4 regions of the Shewanella vesiculosa genome follow, and region 1 is predicted to be linked to each of the others. Evidence: predicted binding sites of a transcription regulator. Region 1 holds the regulator's gene; each other region holds the start of a gene.
The links. Region 1 encodes MetJ, which represses methionine synthesis genes. Its sites were predicted from a motif close to TAGACGTCTAGACGTCTA; they were not measured.
Positions count from the first base shown of each region.

Region 2: a site for MetJ is predicted at 3,073-3,090, ahead of msrA (peptide-methionine (S)-S-oxide reductase MsrA). Genes of this name have one in related genera too.
Region 3: a site for MetJ is predicted at 3,030-3,047, ahead of metK (methionine adenosyltransferase). Genes of this name have one in related genera too.
Region 4: a site for MetJ is predicted at 2,927-2,944, ahead of metE (5-methyltetrahydropteroyltriglutamate--homocysteine S-methyltransferase). Genes of this name have one in related genera too.

Region 1 is NZ_JAACSD010000004.1:297,739-302,312, reverse strand. It holds gene GW828_RS03610 (tetrathionate reductase family octaheme c-type cytochrome) at 1-42, opposite strand, end outside; gene GW828_RS03605 (DUF3373 domain-containing protein) at 105-1,817, opposite strand; gene GW828_RS03600 (c-type cytochrome) at 1,969-2,298, opposite strand; gene GW828_RS03595 (sulfite exporter TauE/SafE family protein) at 2,608-3,345, opposite strand; gene metJ (met regulon transcriptional regulator MetJ) at 3,539-3,853, opposite strand; gene metB (cystathionine gamma-synthase) at 4,061-4,574, shown strand, end outside.
Region 2 is NZ_JAACSD010000003.1:11,573-16,146, reverse strand. It holds gene trxB (thioredoxin-disulfide reductase) at 1-406, opposite strand, end outside; gene GW828_RS00190 (hypothetical protein) at 958-1,986, shown strand; gene GW828_RS00185 (hypothetical protein) at 1,997-2,359, shown strand; gene msrA (peptide-methionine (S)-S-oxide reductase MsrA) at 2,571-3,050, opposite strand; gene astE (succinylglutamate desuccinylase) at 3,271-4,299, shown strand; gene GW828_RS00170 (thiamine pyrophosphate-dependent dehydrogenase E1 component subunit alpha) at 4,456-4,574, shown strand, end outside.
Region 3 is NZ_JAACSD010000004.1:32,451-37,024, forward strand. It holds gene epd (erythrose-4-phosphate dehydrogenase) at 1-355, opposite strand, end outside; gene tkt (transketolase) at 544-2,538, opposite strand; gene metK (methionine adenosyltransferase) at 3,078-4,229, shown strand; gene GW828_RS02355 (GNAT family N-acetyltransferase) at 4,386-4,574, shown strand, end outside.
Region 4 is NZ_JAACSD010000006.1:412,285-416,858, forward strand. It holds gene GW828_RS07785 (TonB-dependent receptor) at 1-1,086, shown strand, start outside; gene GW828_RS07790 (HDOD domain-containing protein) at 1,229-1,969, shown strand; gene GW828_RS07795 (LysR family transcriptional regulator) at 1,952-2,854, opposite strand; gene metE (5-methyltetrahydropteroyltriglutamate--homocysteine S-methyltransferase) at 3,010-4,574, shown strand, end outside.

The sequences.
Region 1 (4,574 bases):
GCTTAATAACAATAATACAGCCAGTGCTGATAATAGTTTCATGGTGTTTGTCCTTACCCCTGAGCTTGTGATCAGGGGGGCCAAGTTAGAAGGTTAAGTGAGTGTTAGAAGTTAACGGTCAGTGAGGCATTGACGTCATAAGCAGTGTCAACCACAGGCAACATTGAGTAGGCACTACCGGCAATCACATCGTCAATTTTCTGAGGAGCACCCACTGGTGAGCCACTTCCGGTATATTCATAGTCGTAATACAAACCGGCTAACTTGATAAACATTTTTGGATTAATATCAAAGATATAATAGGCTTCGGCAACATGACCGCGGGTGGCTAACTTACTGCCGATTGGGTCGTCTTGTGCTTGGGTGAAGGGACTCCAGTATTTAGAACCATAGTTATATTCCAAGCCGAATTTACCGAAGGGGGCAGGGATTTGCATACCCACATAAATGCCATAACCGTCTTTGGTGTCGCTATCAACGGTTTCTTTTGGCACCATAATGATTTCAGTACCTGTGCTATTAAGTTCGGCTTCAAATACCGCATCGCTTAACATGCCGCCGAATAAACCGGCATTGCCGTTAGGTTCTGCACGAGTCCAGCCGAGTGAAGCAAACACTTTCATATCGTCATCGGATTCATAGGCATAACCAAGTCCACCTAAGTACATATCACCAATCACACCGCTTGGTTGCACGCGGGTGACGAAGTTAAAGTTGTCAAATTTTTGCATGTCTTGATACATGGTTGGGGCAAAGATGCCTGCCAGTTGAGTTGGGAATGCCATGGTGCCTGTAAAGCCATCATTGACATCTTTAGCGCCGAATAAGGTGAACTGTAAGAAATGGTTACCGTCATTAATCACGTCGATATTAAACCCGCCGAGGTGGGTGTCTTTAGTGATGATGTCACCAAACAATTCGCCATTACCGTACTGTGACTCAAAGCCTTGACCGTAGCAAAAACGTACAGTTTGCCCTTCAATACCTGTGATATCACCTAAGTTGTAACCTAAGGTAAGACCATCGAAGTTGAAATTGACTAAGTGGCCTGATGGTGTGCCGCCTCTGAGTTCATTTTCACGATAATGACTTGGTGGGCCATAGGTAGAAGGACGACGCCCAATAGAGAGGTAAACGCCACTATCGTTAATATCTTTCCAGTTAAAATAGGCGCGCTCTACTTTTAACTCATCACCACTGGTGCTTCCGCTACTGGTGCCATCCATGGTGAATGAGTTCCACGAGTCGAATACTTTAACCCCAGCTGAGTCTCCCCAACTCTTAAACATGGTTAAGCGTCCAGCAAAGCTGACGTTGTCCCATACTTTGGCGTCAATGTTTAGGCGTAACCGGGTTGTGTAAAATATGTCGTTATTAATATCTTGTTGGGTTTTCTGGCCTAACACCATTGGCATAATGCCTTGCAGCATACCGCTTTGAAATGCGCTGGCTAAATCAGGATTAGCCATCATCATTTGGCCCAATGGTGAGGTGGCACTATTTGGATCGCCAAATGCTCCTGACATGGCTTTCGCGCCAAAATCAGAAAAGTTAACGTTCATGGCAGGGTTCCATGTGACATTTTGATAATGTAATGAGTGTGCTTTGGTTCTAAAGTCACCAGTGATGGACACTCTGTCCAGTGCCGTATGGCGCTCGGTTTTATCAACCCGTGAGTTTAAGTCGTCAAGATCTTCGGTAATGGTGGCCAGTTGTTGTTTAAGATCGGCAATTTTTTGTGCATCGGTGTCTGCCGCTAAGCTAGCGCCGCTCATGAAAAGCGCATTAGCTACAAGTATTGATATCAGAGTTCTCATCATCTTTCTCTCCCCCTAAACTTGCCAAATGTATAAGCTGATGTGGCAAATTTTTGGTGTAAAAATCCCTGAGGCTAAGCCTCACTATTTTGTCAGTTTGGTTATTGGCTGATGTGACGCTTAAGACGACAAGGCCCTAAGCTGTAATGACTTAGCCACAGGTTGCTGGTTGGTCTGAATCGGCTGCGTGGTCATATAAAAACTGTTGAATATCTTTCAAGTCTTTTTCTGATAGCGCCTCGAAAACAGCAGGTTTGGCTTTATGCATATCACGGGTGAAAAAGCGATCCCACTGGCTCATGGTTTTGGTCATAGGGGTGAGCTCTTTGCCTTCACTATTGGCACTGTGGCAAGCTTTACATTCTTTTTTATAAAGATGTTTACCTTTTTTAGGGTTACCACCTTCTGCAGCCATTACTTGGCTACCAAGAGAAAATGCAATCGCGATTGCAATACCAACTTTAACGTAAATGTTCATCATTTTATCCTCTACAAAGCTTTTTATGGCTGGTGCCTTAGCAACATATATTTATTGTTTTGCTGTAAATAATGTTACCTAAAAGGGGGTAGTGTTAATTTGAAGTAGATCATATCCATGAGAAAAAACTAATTGAAAAAAAGTTAATTGATAAAAATCTAATGTAGTTGGTGTGATGCAGATCTATTGTCTAGAGGGTAATAGTTTGCTAGAGGATAAATTAACGTTTGGTGACAGGGATTCAGCCACATAAAATAATGCGCAGCCCTGTTTATTGGAAGGTCATTTGATAAAGAGAATCAGTGAGTGGCGTTAAATTAATGCGATTGTCGACTTTATTACTAATATTGTTGCGCTAATGCTACACAATATTAATGTCGCAGCCCGGGTTTTCTCTTTATCGACACGGCCAATTAATCGACCAGAGACAAGGTAGCCAGCAATGACTGAGGGGAGTAATAGCAGTGATAGCCATAAATGTTTTACTTCAACTAAGCCGACAACGGCTAAAATAGCCAATGCGATTAATGAGCTAAAGACAAAAAAGGCTGATAGCGCCGCTCTAAATTGACTGGCATCTTGACCGGCAAGTAAAATGGCCATTGGTGGGCCGCCGATCGCAGCGATATTGCCAAATATGCCCGAAAATACCCCAGCGATAAATAAACTGATGCGATTGATTGGTGCGGTAAAGCGAAAGACGCTTAGGATAACGGCAATAAACACGATTGCTGCAATCACCAAGCCTAGTATGGCTTGTGGTGCAAACAGTAATAACCCAGCACCTAAAAATCCTCCTGGAACACGTCCAAGTAAGGCATATTGTAATCCATTAAACTGTAGGTGGCCGCGCTCTCTAAACAAGGTCATTGCAGAGATTGCAAAACCCATGGCAATAATAGGAACGGGAACTAATTGAGGATTAACAATATACAGCAGTGGGCTTGCTACAACGGCTAACCCAAAGCCAATTAAGCTTTGGGTTAGCGCGCCAAAAAATACAATAATTGATGCCAGTATCAAAGTGGTTGGATCGATAAATGACATCATAATTTCTCTTTAAAATATTACTGCTTATAGCAATCCACATTGAAATTGGATCTATTTTAGGCGTACAGCAACTATGCCTTTAAAGACTGCCTCGAATACCACGCTAATCATTTTCGCTAAAAGAGCAAACTTCAATAAGGATTGGTATCAATGGGCAGTTTTAAAGTAGGTGAGGGATTCATTAACCTGTAGGTTATTCGAGCTCTTCCCATTCGATACCCATATCATCCATTAACTTTTTCGCTTCACTTGGAATGCTATCAGGCTGATCTTTTGATAAATCACCGTCATAAGGTAATGGTTGACCTGTGTACGCGTGCAAAAATGCTTCGCATAGCAGTTCACTGTTAGTTGCATGGCGCAGATTATTTATCTGGCGACGCGTCCGCTCATCTGTCAGTACTTTTAATACTTTTAAAGGGATAGAAACCGTAATTTTTTTTACTTGTTCATTTTTTTTGCCGTGTTCGGCATATGGGCTGATATATTCGCCATTCCATTCAGTCATTAACTTACCCTTAACGATAAATACGCTGCAGATTTTAAACCGTTACAATCTCTAGTCAAATTATTGCTACTATTTAATCCCGATGCAAATAGATTTCTCGATGTTTAGACGTCTAAACGTCTATTTTGGTTGACTCGGGGAGAACTCTTCGGTAAATTTGGACGTCTAGACATCTATTGTGTGTTTGTGACTTTTTAGGAATCAATTATGACTCAGTATCAAAGTGCCACTTTGGCCGTTCGCCAGGGTATAGAAACAGACACACAACATGGTGCTATCGTGCCGCCGATTTATTTATCGACCAATTATTCATTTGATGGCCACACTAATCCTCGCGAGTTTGACTACAGCCGTTCAGGTAATCCGACGCGTTGTATATTAGGTGAGGCGATTGCAAAACTTGAGCAAGGTGTAACTGGTGTGGTGACATGTACCGGCATGGCGGCCATTACCTTAGTGACCAGTTTGTTGGGCCCAGATGATTTATTGGTTGTGCCGCACGATTGTTATGGTGGCAGTTACCGTTTATTTACTAACCTGGCCAAAAAAGGTCAATTTAAGTTATTGGTTGTTGATCAAACTGATGCGCAAGCGCTGGGCAACGCGATAGCGCAAAATCCCAAAATGGTCTGGTTAGAAACGCCATCAAATCCATTACTGCGGGTAGTCGATATTAATGCGATCAGTATCGCTTGCCATGAGGTTGGCGCGTTAGTGGCGG
Region 2 (4,574 bases), on a different contig from region 1:
AGGCAGAAACACCACGGCCCATGAACGCTTCTTCAGACGGAAGGCCTAAATATTTAGCCGATGCACCGGTCGCAATAATTAATGCATCACAAGTAAACTCGCCGTTGTCACCTTTTAAGCGGAAAGGGCGCTCAGTTAGGGTCACTTCATTGATATGATCGAAAATAATTTCAGTATCAAACTTTTCAGCGTGCTTTTGCATGCGTTCCATTAATGCTGGACCAGTTAAGTCTTCCGCATCGCCTGGCCAGTTTTCTACTTCCGTAGTGGTCGTTAATTGGCCACCTTGTTGCATACCTGTGATCATCACAGGATTTAAATTTGCACGCGCAGCATAAACAGCAGCGGTATAGCCGGCAGGGCCAGAACCTAAAATTAGTAGGTTAACGTGACGAGCTTCACTCATGATTTTGATCTCCGATAACATGCCTTAAGCAATTTGCATGGGATTGTATGGAATTTACTGCGGCGGGTAAAGTGAAGTTGAGTGTAGGAAATCGATTGGGGTTATCTATTATGTAAATATTCCGTTTCAAGTGAACGAACTGACCTGACATAAATCAAAACTACCCAGCACCTGTTGAACTTCATTCGATATAATAATCAATCGTTATAATTTGCTTAGGTAGAAGCAACCACAACGAGAAAATACACCAAATGAGTACTGACGAACAATATAAGTGATATGAAAAATTTTTATTATGAACAAATTATAACTGGTGTTCAAAAAATCGTTTTTAAAATAGCGCCTGAATAATTGCTGTGTTTAAAGCATACCTTGGATCAGAAAAATAACATTTATTCCAATGAAACGACATTGCTAATAGCTAAGGCCTTATATTACTTTAAGAATTATACATCGTTTTTTTTTAATGATAATATAAGCATTACTCACGGAATGAAGTTCAAACGATTCATCGTAGCTTCAATAGGATTGATTTTTTAAAGGACTAAACTATGTCAAATGATATAGAGCTATGCTACAGCAAAAGTAATACCTATCCAGTAAACCCAAATAACGAGCCAGCTTTTGCTACGTTTCAACAAGACAACCCACATATTAATAGTGCCTTTGTCTCTGCGGGCACTCCATTTATTATGCGTAATGGAGCTAGCAATGGTTCTAATTGGCGAAAAGAACGCCCTGAATTAGTTTGCACACTTAGTCAAATACAATCTTTACCGCAACAAGCAAAACGAAATATTGCTTTGATGGATGATATGTTTGGAGGCGAAAACCTACAAGCCCTCGCTGATTTTTATCAAGCTGAATTAGCACCCATGGTGCGCAATGAAAGCATCGGAGCCATAGGTGCAGCATCTACAGCTTTAGATACAAGATTAAGTAACTTTGCTAAAGCCGCTCATAAACTTCAAGATGCATTAGAGAAAGTTAGAATAGGCGCACAAGCAAAATATCCTAAAGCCAAAATGATGATGTTAGAACAAAACGCAAGGGAACTTGGGAAAGACTTCAATCAAAAATTCCAGACAGAAATCAATAAATACATTGGTCGGGTCAAAAGCAAAAGAGGTACTGTTTACAGTAATGCTGATCGTGGTATCAATAAAGCAAAAAGCGGTAGGTCCATAAAACCGATTCAATTTACCTCTACAGTTGATTTTCAAAATTTACGCGCTTTTGAAATGGGAGCAAATCTTCTCGGTAAAGGATTAATTGTGCTTGATGCTGGGATCCGTGCGGGCAATGTACATGTTGATTATTTAGCTGGAGCTAATTGGCAAAAACGTGCCGCGGTTGAAACAGCCGGCTTTGGTTTGAGTACTGCGGCAGGCTTAGCTACAGGTGCTGCAATAGTTGAAGCAGGATTAGGTATTGCTCTATTAGCAACCCCTGTTGGCTGGGTAATTATTATTGGTACAGCTGTAACTGTTGGGTATGTTGCAGCTAAAGGTGGTGATTCTATCGGGCAATGGGTTGCCAATGAAGCCTATAATATTGGTGACTGGTTAAATAGCCTATAGCGAGGGATTTATGGAAGAGTTATCCACTGAAAGCTTGATGGCTGTAGTGTTTTTTATTGTATTGCTTATATGGGGTACTGCCATATTTTTATTTGGCCGCATTACTATTAAACATCTTGAGCAAGAAATGTTGAAAGAAGGGATAGAGCCCCCTGCTTGGGATAAAGGTATTGGTGCACGAATGGTTGCTTACGCTGGGGTTATTGCTTGGCCCAACCTCAAACGTCATGCTTCTCTTGTTAATATTGAAGCGACAAAGCGCTTTAGTCGAAGCAAAGACAAAAAACTTGCGTGGTTCTACATTATTTCTTCGGTAAGTATTTTTACTCTTGGATTATTTATTTACTATTTATATATCCATAAGAGTTACTAGTGTGAATGGATGATTGATTTAACATCGATGAGTAATATTAAGTAAAAGCTAACAAAAAAATCTATCCTCTGCCGTTGCTTAAATAGGGTGTGTTTGTTTCATTGTTGAAATAAGGACATCCCTCTTATTTCAACAATGTGTCGTAAACTCAAAAATATCAGTGATTTTGGTTGATCACGTAATAAGAAAAGTATTATTTATCTCAATCCAATTAGTAAACCAAGTGACAAGTTGGTAGGTTATTTTTTTCTAAATAATTCTGGTGATATTCCTCGGCTATGTGGAATGTTTGTATCGGTACAATTTCAGTCACAATATGACGCTGTCCCCATTTACCGCAGCGTGCTAATGCCAGCTTTGAGGTTTCAGCTTGGGCTTTTTGTTCTTTATCGTGAAAAAATATCGTACTGCGATATTGAGTGCCAATGTCGCCACCCTGCATGTTTAACATGGTCGGGTTATGGTTTTTCCAAAACACATCCAGTAGGTCGTTAAAACTGACCACTTCAGGATCAAATTCAACTTGGACAACTTCAGCATGGCCAGTGGAACCCGTCTTCACTTCTTTATAAGTTGTTGCAGTGTCTTTGCCACCCATGTAGCCACACGTTGCGTTACTGACGCCGTTAATTTCACGGAAAAAATATTCAACACCCCAAAAACAGCCTGCACCAAATGTTGCTAACGCCATGACATACCCTTAAAACATATTATAGAAGTCTAGATGGCTGTAATTGTGTTGAATATTGTGATGTTTTGCAAGCAAACTTTTATTAATAAATAAAACTAACATATGCCTGCAATAAAATAGTCTTTGGCTATGATAGAATCTGTGGCAATAAGCATCTTAGTTAACAGCCGTTTACGTCAAGTTTAACTACGCCATATAATAATGAGACAAGGAGTTGATAGTGTTATCTGACCTGATGATAAACCACGATTTTTTAGCCTATACCTTAGCAAATCCGACTCGACTACCAGCAGCGTATGACTTTATGTTAGCCCAACATACTCGGGTTGATGTATTAGATACTGGGGTGATTGTATTTACGCCAACAACTGCCACTAAAGACATTGTGTTGTCATGTGCCGTGCACGGTAATGAAACTGCGCCAATTGAAATATGCAATCAACTGATTAAAGATTTGCTGACTCAACGTATAGTGGCCAAGCAGCGTGTAATGTTTTTAATCGGTAATCCCGCTGCGATCATTAATAAAACCCGTTTTATTGATGAAAACATGAATCGCCTATTTAGCGGTGCGCATTCAAAGGGCGAGGGTTTAACTCACCCTGAGCGCCATCGAGCTAAAGCGTTAGAGCAATACGTGGCTGACTTTTTCAATGCCAATAGCGACAATCAACGCATTCATTACGACTTACATACTGCAATCCGTGCTTCAAAGCATGAAAAGTTTGCCATTTACCCATACCGTCCAGGTCGTGCTTTTAGCGGCGAGCAAATTATGTTTTTGGAGGCATGTGGTGTTGATACCATATTATTCCACCATGAACCGACAACTACGTTTAGCTACTACTCCTCAGAGCAATTTCAAGCAGATGCATTTACAGTTGAATTAGGAAAAGTGATGCCATTTGGTCAAAACGACATGAGTCGTTTTGCGCAAACTCATACTATGCTTGAAAAACTGGTTACTGAGCCTCAGTTAGCGCCTGTTGAGTTTGACGCAAGTAAGGTCAACTTGTATAAGGTGTCTAGGTCGATTAATAAACATTTCGATGACTTTGAATTTAGCTTTGCTGGTGATGCAGAAAACTTCAGTGCTTTTAGTCAGGGGGCTGCGTTAGCGACAGAAGGTGGTAAAGCGATCACCGTCGAACAGCCACAAGAGGCCATTGTATTTCCGAATGCAAATGTACCCATTGGGCAGCGTACAGTGCTATGTTTAGTACCTGCACCGAACGAGTCAATCTTATAGTCGTAAAGCAATATATACATGTCAATCGTGAGTAAAATACGTTTACAGTGAGAGTAAGTATTGATAGGTAGTTTACGTTAACGTAATGTCTACTCGCATAGTATAAATAGAGCCATGTTTATGTTGAACATGGCTTAACAATAACAAGAGCATAATATGAGCAACGCACCACTGACCAATGAAACAGTGCACCGTGTCAGCTTCCTAGACAAAGCGTCATTGCACATCCCCATTTTGCGTATTTTGCAAGCTGATGGCACCACATATGAAAATGC
Region 3 (4,574 bases), 270 kb from region 1:
CTTGTTTAGCGCCAGCGTAAATGTGTGCTTCGCAAGCTTGACGGTCGATTAAACTGCCTGTGGCCTCATAGACGATATCAATATCAAGTTCAGCCCAAGGTAATAACTTAGCATCTGCTTGATTGAGCAACAAAATACTGTCGTCACCAATCAGTAACTGATCATCCTTTAGCTTAACGGTATGCTTAAAACGACCATGAGTGGTGTCATACTGAGTTAAATGACAAATGGCTTCTGGCTTTGCCAACTCATTGATTGCCACAATTTGGATCTGTTGACGTTTTCCTGACTCATACAAGGCACGAAGTATTGAGCGGCCAATCCGGCCATAACCATTAATTGCAACTCGAATCATTTAGGGTCCAGAGTAATTAACCTAGGCACTTATTATTTAATCAACCATGATAAAATACTGAAATATAAGTGATTTAGCATATATTATTTTACGTGAATAAAAGACATAAAAAAACGGCCTGCAATCATATTGCAAGCCGTTATTATACAGATTAAACACTTAATAGATAAGTGTTTAATCTCAGATGATTATCCTAAAGATTGGACAGTTTTTACTACATTATCAACAGTGAAGCCGAAATGCTTAAGTAAATCACCACCAGGAGCAGACTCACCGAAGGTCGTCATGCCAACAACACCGCCCTCAAAACCAATGTATTTGTACCAGAAATCAGTATGCGCAGCTTCAATAGCAACACGCTTAGTGACACCTTTTGGTAATACAGATTCTTTGTAAGCAGCATCTTGCTTATCAAACTCAGTCGTAGAAGGCATAGAAACCACGCGCACTTTCTGGCCGAGTTTGCTTAACTCAGCGGCTGAATCCATGGCTAATTGCACTTCGCTACCGGTTGCAATTAAGATCACATCAGCAGTGCCTTGACAATCAGACAGTACATAACCGCCTTTAGCAACGTTAGCTAATTGCTCCGCAGTACGTGCTTGAGCCTTAAGACCCTGACGACTGAAAACTAATGATGTTGGTGCATTACGGCGCTCAATTGCCGCCTTCCATGAAACAGCCGTTTCTGCTGCATCACATGGACGCCATACTGCCATATTTGGCGTTAAACGTAAGTTAGCTAATTGCTCAATCGGCTGATGCGTTGGACCATCTTCGCCTTGACCAATAGAGTCATGGGTATAAACGAAAATGTTTTGAATACCCATTAATGCTGACATACGTACTGCGTTACGCGCGTATTCCATAAACATCATGAAGGTAGCGCCATAGTTAATAAAACCGCCATGCAACGACGCACCGTTCATAATACCGCTCATACCGAATTCACGTACACCGTAATAGATGTAGTTACCGGCAGGATCGTCTTGAATACCTTTTGAGCCAGACCACAGCGTTAAGTTAGAACCGGCTAAGTCTGCGCTACCGCCAAGTAATTCTGGCAACATAGCACCAAAGAAACCAATCGCATTTTGAGACGCTTTACGGCTCGCAATACCTTCGGCTTTATCTTGGCTTTCTTGGATAAAGGCTTGTGCTTTTGCTTCAAAATCAGCAGGTAAATCACCCTTTAAAACACGGCGATCATATTCTGCAGCAAGTTCTGGGAACGCAGCTTGATATGCAGCAAACTTGTCATTCCATAATGACTCATTCGCCTGACCTTTGTGTTTGGCATCCCAACCAGCATAAACATCAGATGGGATTTCAAAAGGAGCGTGTGGCCAGTTTAAGAACTCACGAGCGGCTGCAATTTCAGCATCACCTAATGGTGCACCATGACAATCATGGCTACCCGATTTGTTCGGAGAACCAAAACCAATAATGGTTTTACAGCAAATCATCGATGGCTTATCGGTGACAGATTTAGCTTGTTCAATTGCTGCACGGATGGCATCAGGATTATGACCATCAACATCAGCAATAACATGCCAGCCATAAGCTTCAAAGCGCTTAGGCGTATCATCAGTGAACCAACCTTCAACATGACCATCGATAGAAATACCGTTGTCATCCCAAAATGCCACTAACTTACCTAGGCCTAATGTGCCGGCTAATGAACTGGCTTCGTGAGAAATACCTTCCATTAAACAGCCATCACCTAAGAAACAGTAGGTAAAATGATCAACAATATCGTGACCTGGACGGTTAAACTGAGCCGCTAAGGTTTTTTCGGCAATCGCCATACCAACAGCATTGCTCAAACCTGCGCCTAAAGGACCGGTGGTGGTTTCAACACCTGGAGTATAACCATACTCAGGATGACCAGGTGTTTTTGAATGTAATTGACGGAATTGCTTTAACTCTTCAATCGGCAACTCATAGCCTGATAAATGCAATAAAGAGTAGATAAGCATAGAGCCATGACCGTTTGACAGAACAAAACGATCGCGATCGACCCAGTTAGGATTAGTTGGATTGTGCTTTAGAAAATCATTCCATAGCACTTCGGCGATATCAGCCATACCCATTGGGGCACCTGGATGACCAGAATTGGCTTTTTGAACCGCATCCATACTTAAGGCGCGAATAGCGTTAGCGAGTACTTTACGAGATGACATGCTCTCTCCTGCTTGTTTGTAAGGTCTAGCGGGCAATTGTGAAGCCATATTTTCCCCTACAAGGCGATGTGACGCAAATTAAAATTTCTCTCATTACATTTTTAGTCAGTAATAAGCTCACTTTTACCTATTAAGTTCGTCTTACCGCTGATGTTTATTGGGTAGATAACATGCAAAAGCCCCGTAATGAACATCTGCATACTGAGTAATTATTTATTGACAGTCAGCTTAGAAAACAGCGCTGTGTAAGTAAAACGTCAACTTGTCTCAACACTTAACACCTCATAATCATCCTCAATATTGTTCAATTAATGGCACCAAAGTGTTTAAAGTAGACCGATAAAAATGATTAAAACTTACTTTAATCAGCAATTTAATTAACCTATTAGCTAAACACACTCATAGAGAGTAAAAAATATTCATGCATTACTGCACAATTATCTGCTTAAATTCGTATTAAGGGGTGTTATCAAATTAGATTTCGACTAAAATAGACGTCTAGACGTATATTCAAATGCAACCAACGAGATTTTCCTATTATGGCAAAGCACTTGTTTACCTCTGAGTCGGTCTCAGAAGGTCATCCTGATAAAATCGCCGATCAGATTTCTGATGCGGTATTAGACGCAATACTTGAGCAAGATCCAAAGGCTCGTGTTGCGTGCGAAACGTATGTTAAAACCGGTATGGTATTAGTGGGCGGTGAAGTCACCACTTCTGCTTGGGTAGACATTGAAGAAATTACCCGTAAAACCGTCCGCGAAATCGGTTACACCAATTCAGATATGGGTTTTGATGCTGATTCATGTGCGGTACTTAATGCCATTGGCAAACAGTCACCAGACATCAATCAAGGCGTTGACCGCTCAGATCCTGCTGAACAAGGCGCTGGCGATCAGGGTTTAATGTTTGGCTATGCCAGCAATGAAACCGACGTATTAATGCCTGCACCTATCACTTACGCTCATAAGCTAGTTAAGCGTCAGTCAGAAGTGCGTAAAGACGGCACTTTACCTTGGTTGCGTCCAGATGCAAAAAGCCAAGTAACCTTTGCATATGACGATGGCAAAATCATCGGTATCGATGCGATTGTATTGTCAACTCAACATCGTGAAGACGTAACACAAGCAGATTTGATTGAAGCCGTAATGGAAACCATCATCAAGCCTGTATTACCTGCACAATGGTTAAACAAAGACACTAAATACTTTATCAACCCTACTGGTCGCTTTGTTATTGGTGGACCTGTTGGTGATTGTGGTTTAACGGGACGTAAGATTATCGTTGATACTTACGGCGGAATGGCACGCCATGGTGGCGGTGCATTCTCTGGTAAAGACCCATCGAAAGTAGACCGTAGCGCAGCTTATGCTGCACGTTATGTAGCTAAAAATATTGTTGCTGCAGGTCTTGCTGATCGCTGTGAGCTACAAGTGTCTTATGCTATTGGTGTTGCAGAGCCAACATCTATCAGTATCGAAACATTCGGTACTGGTAAAGTGTCTGAAGAAGTATTGATCAAATTGATCCGTCAGCACTTTGAGCTGCGTCCTTATGGTTTAACCGCAATGCTAGATTTGGCACGTCCTATCTATCAACAAACTGCAGCTTATGGCCATTTTGGTCGCGATATATTCCCTTGGGAAGCGACAGATAAAGCTGAGATTCTTCGTGCTGATGCCGGACTATAATAAGCTAGGTATCGATATAGCCTAACGCTTGTTGGCTAAGCTAAAACGATATCAAACATAAAACCGCCATTTGGCGGTTTTATGTTATTGGCGCTATCCAATTTGCACTAGCCGATGTAATAAGGTGATGATTTAATCTCGACACTGGGTCTCATTATGTATCAAGCCACTTGGCTAGAAAAAAATATAATAGCAAAGCAAGCTGTTGCACCGCCATCCGTAGGGGCGGAACCCATTGAAGCTGATTTGATTGCGAATAAGTCGATTGCGAGTAAGTCGATTGCGAGTCATCCTACTGCGGTAGAAGGCAACGCGATTGAACTTGCTGAAAGCAAACTCTCAGCG
Region 4 (4,574 bases), on a different contig from region 1:
GCCGATTTAACCTATTCTGACACGTTAATCACCAGTCTGCTATATGGCAGTGAAGGGCGAATTGAGCGTGACTTATTAAGCTTTTCGCCTAAAGCGACCGCCAATTATCACTTAGATCATGGCGACTTGAATTTGGTCACCGGCATTGATGTGAGTACAGGTGAAGCAGATTTTGATACGGCTTCTATTCAACGCAATAATAAACAGACTCAACGTAGTGCTTATGTTCAAGCATCAGTGCCTATTACCAAGACATTATCTTATGTAGTAGGTGGCCGTTACTCGGAAGTGACTGACGATTTGTATGATCAGTTACTTTATCCTAACCGTATTGAAATTGATAATGACGCCCATGCACTTGAGTTTGGTGTTAATTATCGTCCGAGCAGCGAACATCGTTTTTATGTTCGTGCTAATGATAACTTCCGCTTTGCCAAAGTCGATGAACAAGCTTATACACCGCTGACAACTCAAGGGTTAGATCCACAAACGGGTCGCTCTTATGAAGCGGGTTGGGATTATACCACTACCACTCAAACATTGAAGATCAATGCTTATCAACTTGAATTAGAAGATGAGATTGTTTACGAAGGTGGTCGTACCGATGGTCCTTATGGTGGCGGTGCTAACGTTAACGCTGATAAATCACGTCGTTTTGGTATAAGCACGGCTTATGATGTTCAGCTTTCAACGAATTGGTTATTAGGTGCGTCGTACGACTATATTGATGCAGAATTCACTCAAGGCGAGAACGATGGTAAAGCATTATCTTGGGTGGCTAAGCACTCTGGTAAAGCTTATATGAGTTACGATATATCAGCTCATTGGCAAGCGTTTGTTGAAGGTGTTTACACTGGCCAGCGTTACATGGAAGGCGACAACAGCAATACTGGCGATAAGTTAGACAGTTATGTATTAACCAACCTTGCGTTGAATTACAGCTATGTAGGGTGGAATGCCAGTTTACGTGTTGATAATTTACTTGATGAAGACTATGTCGGCACAGGGTATTACTCTGCTTATGGCAGTGGCTATTATTCAGGTACTGGTCGTTCAATTAGACTTACAGCGGGTTATCGTTTCTAGATAATTTAGTTGATCAAGTCTTAGTCACAACAGCCAGTAAATTATTACTTATGAAAGCCAGTGAACTATCGCTGGCTTTCGTTTTAATATACCGTTAAATTGATTAATAGTGTGTTAATTTTAAAAAAGGTAATCGATAGATATGACGAGTCTTGAGCAACAAGTTTTTACTCAAGTTAAAGCTATTATTAGCAATGAAGAGCAAGTCATTGGTCGTCGTGGCATATTAATTCCATTAAAAAAAGCCCTGATTAACGAAGCTGATATTAGAATCGTAATCGACATAGTCTCTGCTGATCCGGCATTGGCTGCACACTTGTTATTGCGCAGTAATAGCGCCCATTCAGCTGGAATGATATCGACTAAAAGTCGCAGTGTTAAAGATTGCTTAATTCGTTTAGGCCAAGTGAATATCTATCGATATGCATTTTCATTTTATCTTAAAGAACGCCTTGATGAACTCCCTGAACCTTACAAAAAATTGGTTCAAGGTTATTGGGCCTTAAATGAAACGATTGCGGATGATTGTTTAGAACAGTTACGTGAACAGATTGAAACCGGTGATAACATCAAAATTGATGCGGATGAAATGCAAACCTTAGCATTATTTAGTGTTTTTGGTCAGGTGATTGTATTAACGGCTTTTGCCTATTTAAATGCAGAGCTGTCTCGTCCCGTGTCACTAAAAGTATTAAAATCACTGATTGATAACCAGCAACAACAATTATCCCTTGATGCATTTGATGCATTAGGATTGGATGACGATTTACGCGAAGAGTTTTTAATTGCCCATAACTTACGCCAAACACAAAACCCTGATTCACCAGGACTTGTGCTTCGACGCGTGTTATCTAAAAGAGGTTTATTAATCAACCCGCTGTAAATTTATACCTTCACTTGCTACCAGCTCGAGCCACTGTTGGATTAAATTTGCATTAGTGGCATCGCGGCGATACGCGCCAAACAATGGACGTTTTAGTCCTTCTGCGCCTAATTTTACCGCCGTAAGACTCAGCCCCTGACTTTCTCGGATAGACCAAGTTGGTAGGGTGGCTACGCCGTCATTACAGGCAACTCGCTGCAATAACATTGAGGTTAAGTCGCATTGTTTTTGCTCACCAGGTTCAATACCAGCGGGCTCTAAAAAGTGTTTGTATATGTCTAAACGCGCGAGAGGCACTGGGTAACTGATTAAAGTTTGCTTTGCCAATTGAGCTGGGGTTACAAAGGCTTGTGCCGCTAATGCGTGATCACTGGCAACGACTAACTTTACTTCAAAATCAAATAGATGTTGATAAGCTACGCTATGTCCAGGCACTGGGTCAGAGGTGAGCACTATGTCTAAACTCCCCGTTTCCAACGCATTGAGTGAATCAAATAAATGACGACTTGAAATATCAATTTGAGTTGCTGGCGCATATTGTTTAAATTGTTCAATAACCGGCATTAACCAACGAAAACAACTGTGGCATTCAATGCCGAGCTTAAGTTGGTGGCTTTCACCCTCTAAACCGCGCTTAAGATCAGATTCGGTTGCAATCACTTTCGGTAAGATTTCTTCCGCTAAATTCAGCAGACGTGAACCTTCGTGAGTAAACGTTAACGGTTTACTTTTACGAACAAAAATAGTTGAGTTAATCCGTGTTTCTAACTCTTTTATTTGATGAGAAAGCGCCGACTGGGTTACAAATCGTTTTTTAGCTGCACCCGCTAAACTGCCACTTTCCTTTAACGCCATCAAGGTGCGAAGGTGTCTAAGCTCTATCATTTTCTCTCCACATGAATCTTGCTCAACTAGCCGATGAAATCAATTCGATTGCTTGACAGCAGAGTAGCACAATAAACTTCTAGACGTCCAGACGCCTATGCGGGTTTTTCTGCATAAATGGCTATAAATTTTGCTTCAACGAAAAGGAAAGCAGCATGAAAATTTCAAGTTTAGGATTTCCCCGCATTGGACGTCAGCGTGAATTGAAGTTTGCACTTGAGCGTTATTGGCGCGCAGAAATCTCATTATTTGAACTGAAACAGGTCGCCAGTGAATTAAAAAAAACGCATTGGCAGTGGCAAGCAGATGCCGGCGTTGAATTAGTTCCAGTAGGCGACTTTGCTTATTACGACCAAGTATTAACCCTAAGTGCGACTTTAAATGTGATCCCAGATCGCCACCGAGCTACTCAAGCCGATGGCAGCCAAGAGCCTATCGATATAGACACCTTATTTCGTGTGGCCCGTGGCCGATCGCAAACTGGCCAACATGCCTGTGCAGCAGAAATGACTAAGTTTTTTAACACTAACTATCATTATCAAGTGCCTGAACTTAGTGTAGATCAAAGCTTCGAGATTGCCTTCGAACAGTTGTTTGATGAGGTCAGTGAAGCGCAGCAACTCGGTCATCAAGTAAAACCGGTATTGCTTGGCCCAGTGACGTATTTGTATTTATCGAAAAGCCTGACTGAGTTTAATAAGCTATCGTTATTACCGCAGCTACTGACGGTTTATCAGCAGATTTTGCAACGTTTTGCTGACCAAGGTGTGAGTTGGGTACAACTTGATGAGCCGGTATTAGCCGCAGACTTAACCGAGGAGTGGCAACAAGCCATTCGCCACAGTTATCAATTTTTAGCGCAACAAAAACCGGCATCATTGAAGATATTACTTGCCAGTTATTATGGCTCTATTGGCCATCATCAAGCATTGGTGAGTGCATTATCGGTTGATGGTTTGCATCTTGATTTAGTCACAGCACCACAACAAGTTGAGGCGTTTATCAAAGCGCTCGGCAGCCAACAAATTTTATCGGTTGGAGTGATTAATGGTCGCAACGTGTGGGCTGCCGATGTTGATGTTATTGCTGATCAGCTGGCAGAATTAGCGACCACGTTGGGCAATCGTTTGTGGATTGCACCTTCATGTTCATTGTTACATTGTCCGGTTGATGTTGACGTCGAGACGCAATTGATCAGTCCGTTACAGGGACAATTAGCATTTGCCAAACAGAAACTGTTTGAACTTAGTGACATTCAGCAGCTAATTAACGATCAAGATTCACAAAGCAGCCAAGTGATTATTGATCGTTGCCAGCAAAGGCGTTTAGCCACAGCTGCTGCAGCTAATCAAGAGGTTGTTCAACGTGTGTTACAGCTTACTGCGAGTGATTTTGAACGTCATAGCCCTTTTGCTCGGCGTATTATTGCTCAGCAACAGAAGCTAGCACTGCCATTACTTCCCACAACCACCATAGGCTCATTTCCGCAAACGCCTGCGATTCGTGGTTTACGCAAACGCTGGCGTAAAGGCGAAATCAATGACACTGATTACCGATTACAGCTTGAGCAAGTCACTCAGGACACCATTTGTCGTCAACTTAAACTCGGTATTGACGTATTAGTGCACGGTGAAGCTGAACGAAATGACATTGTGGAGTATTTTGGTGAACAGCTCGATGGTGTTGGCTTTACTCAATTTGGTTGGGTGCAAAGTTATGG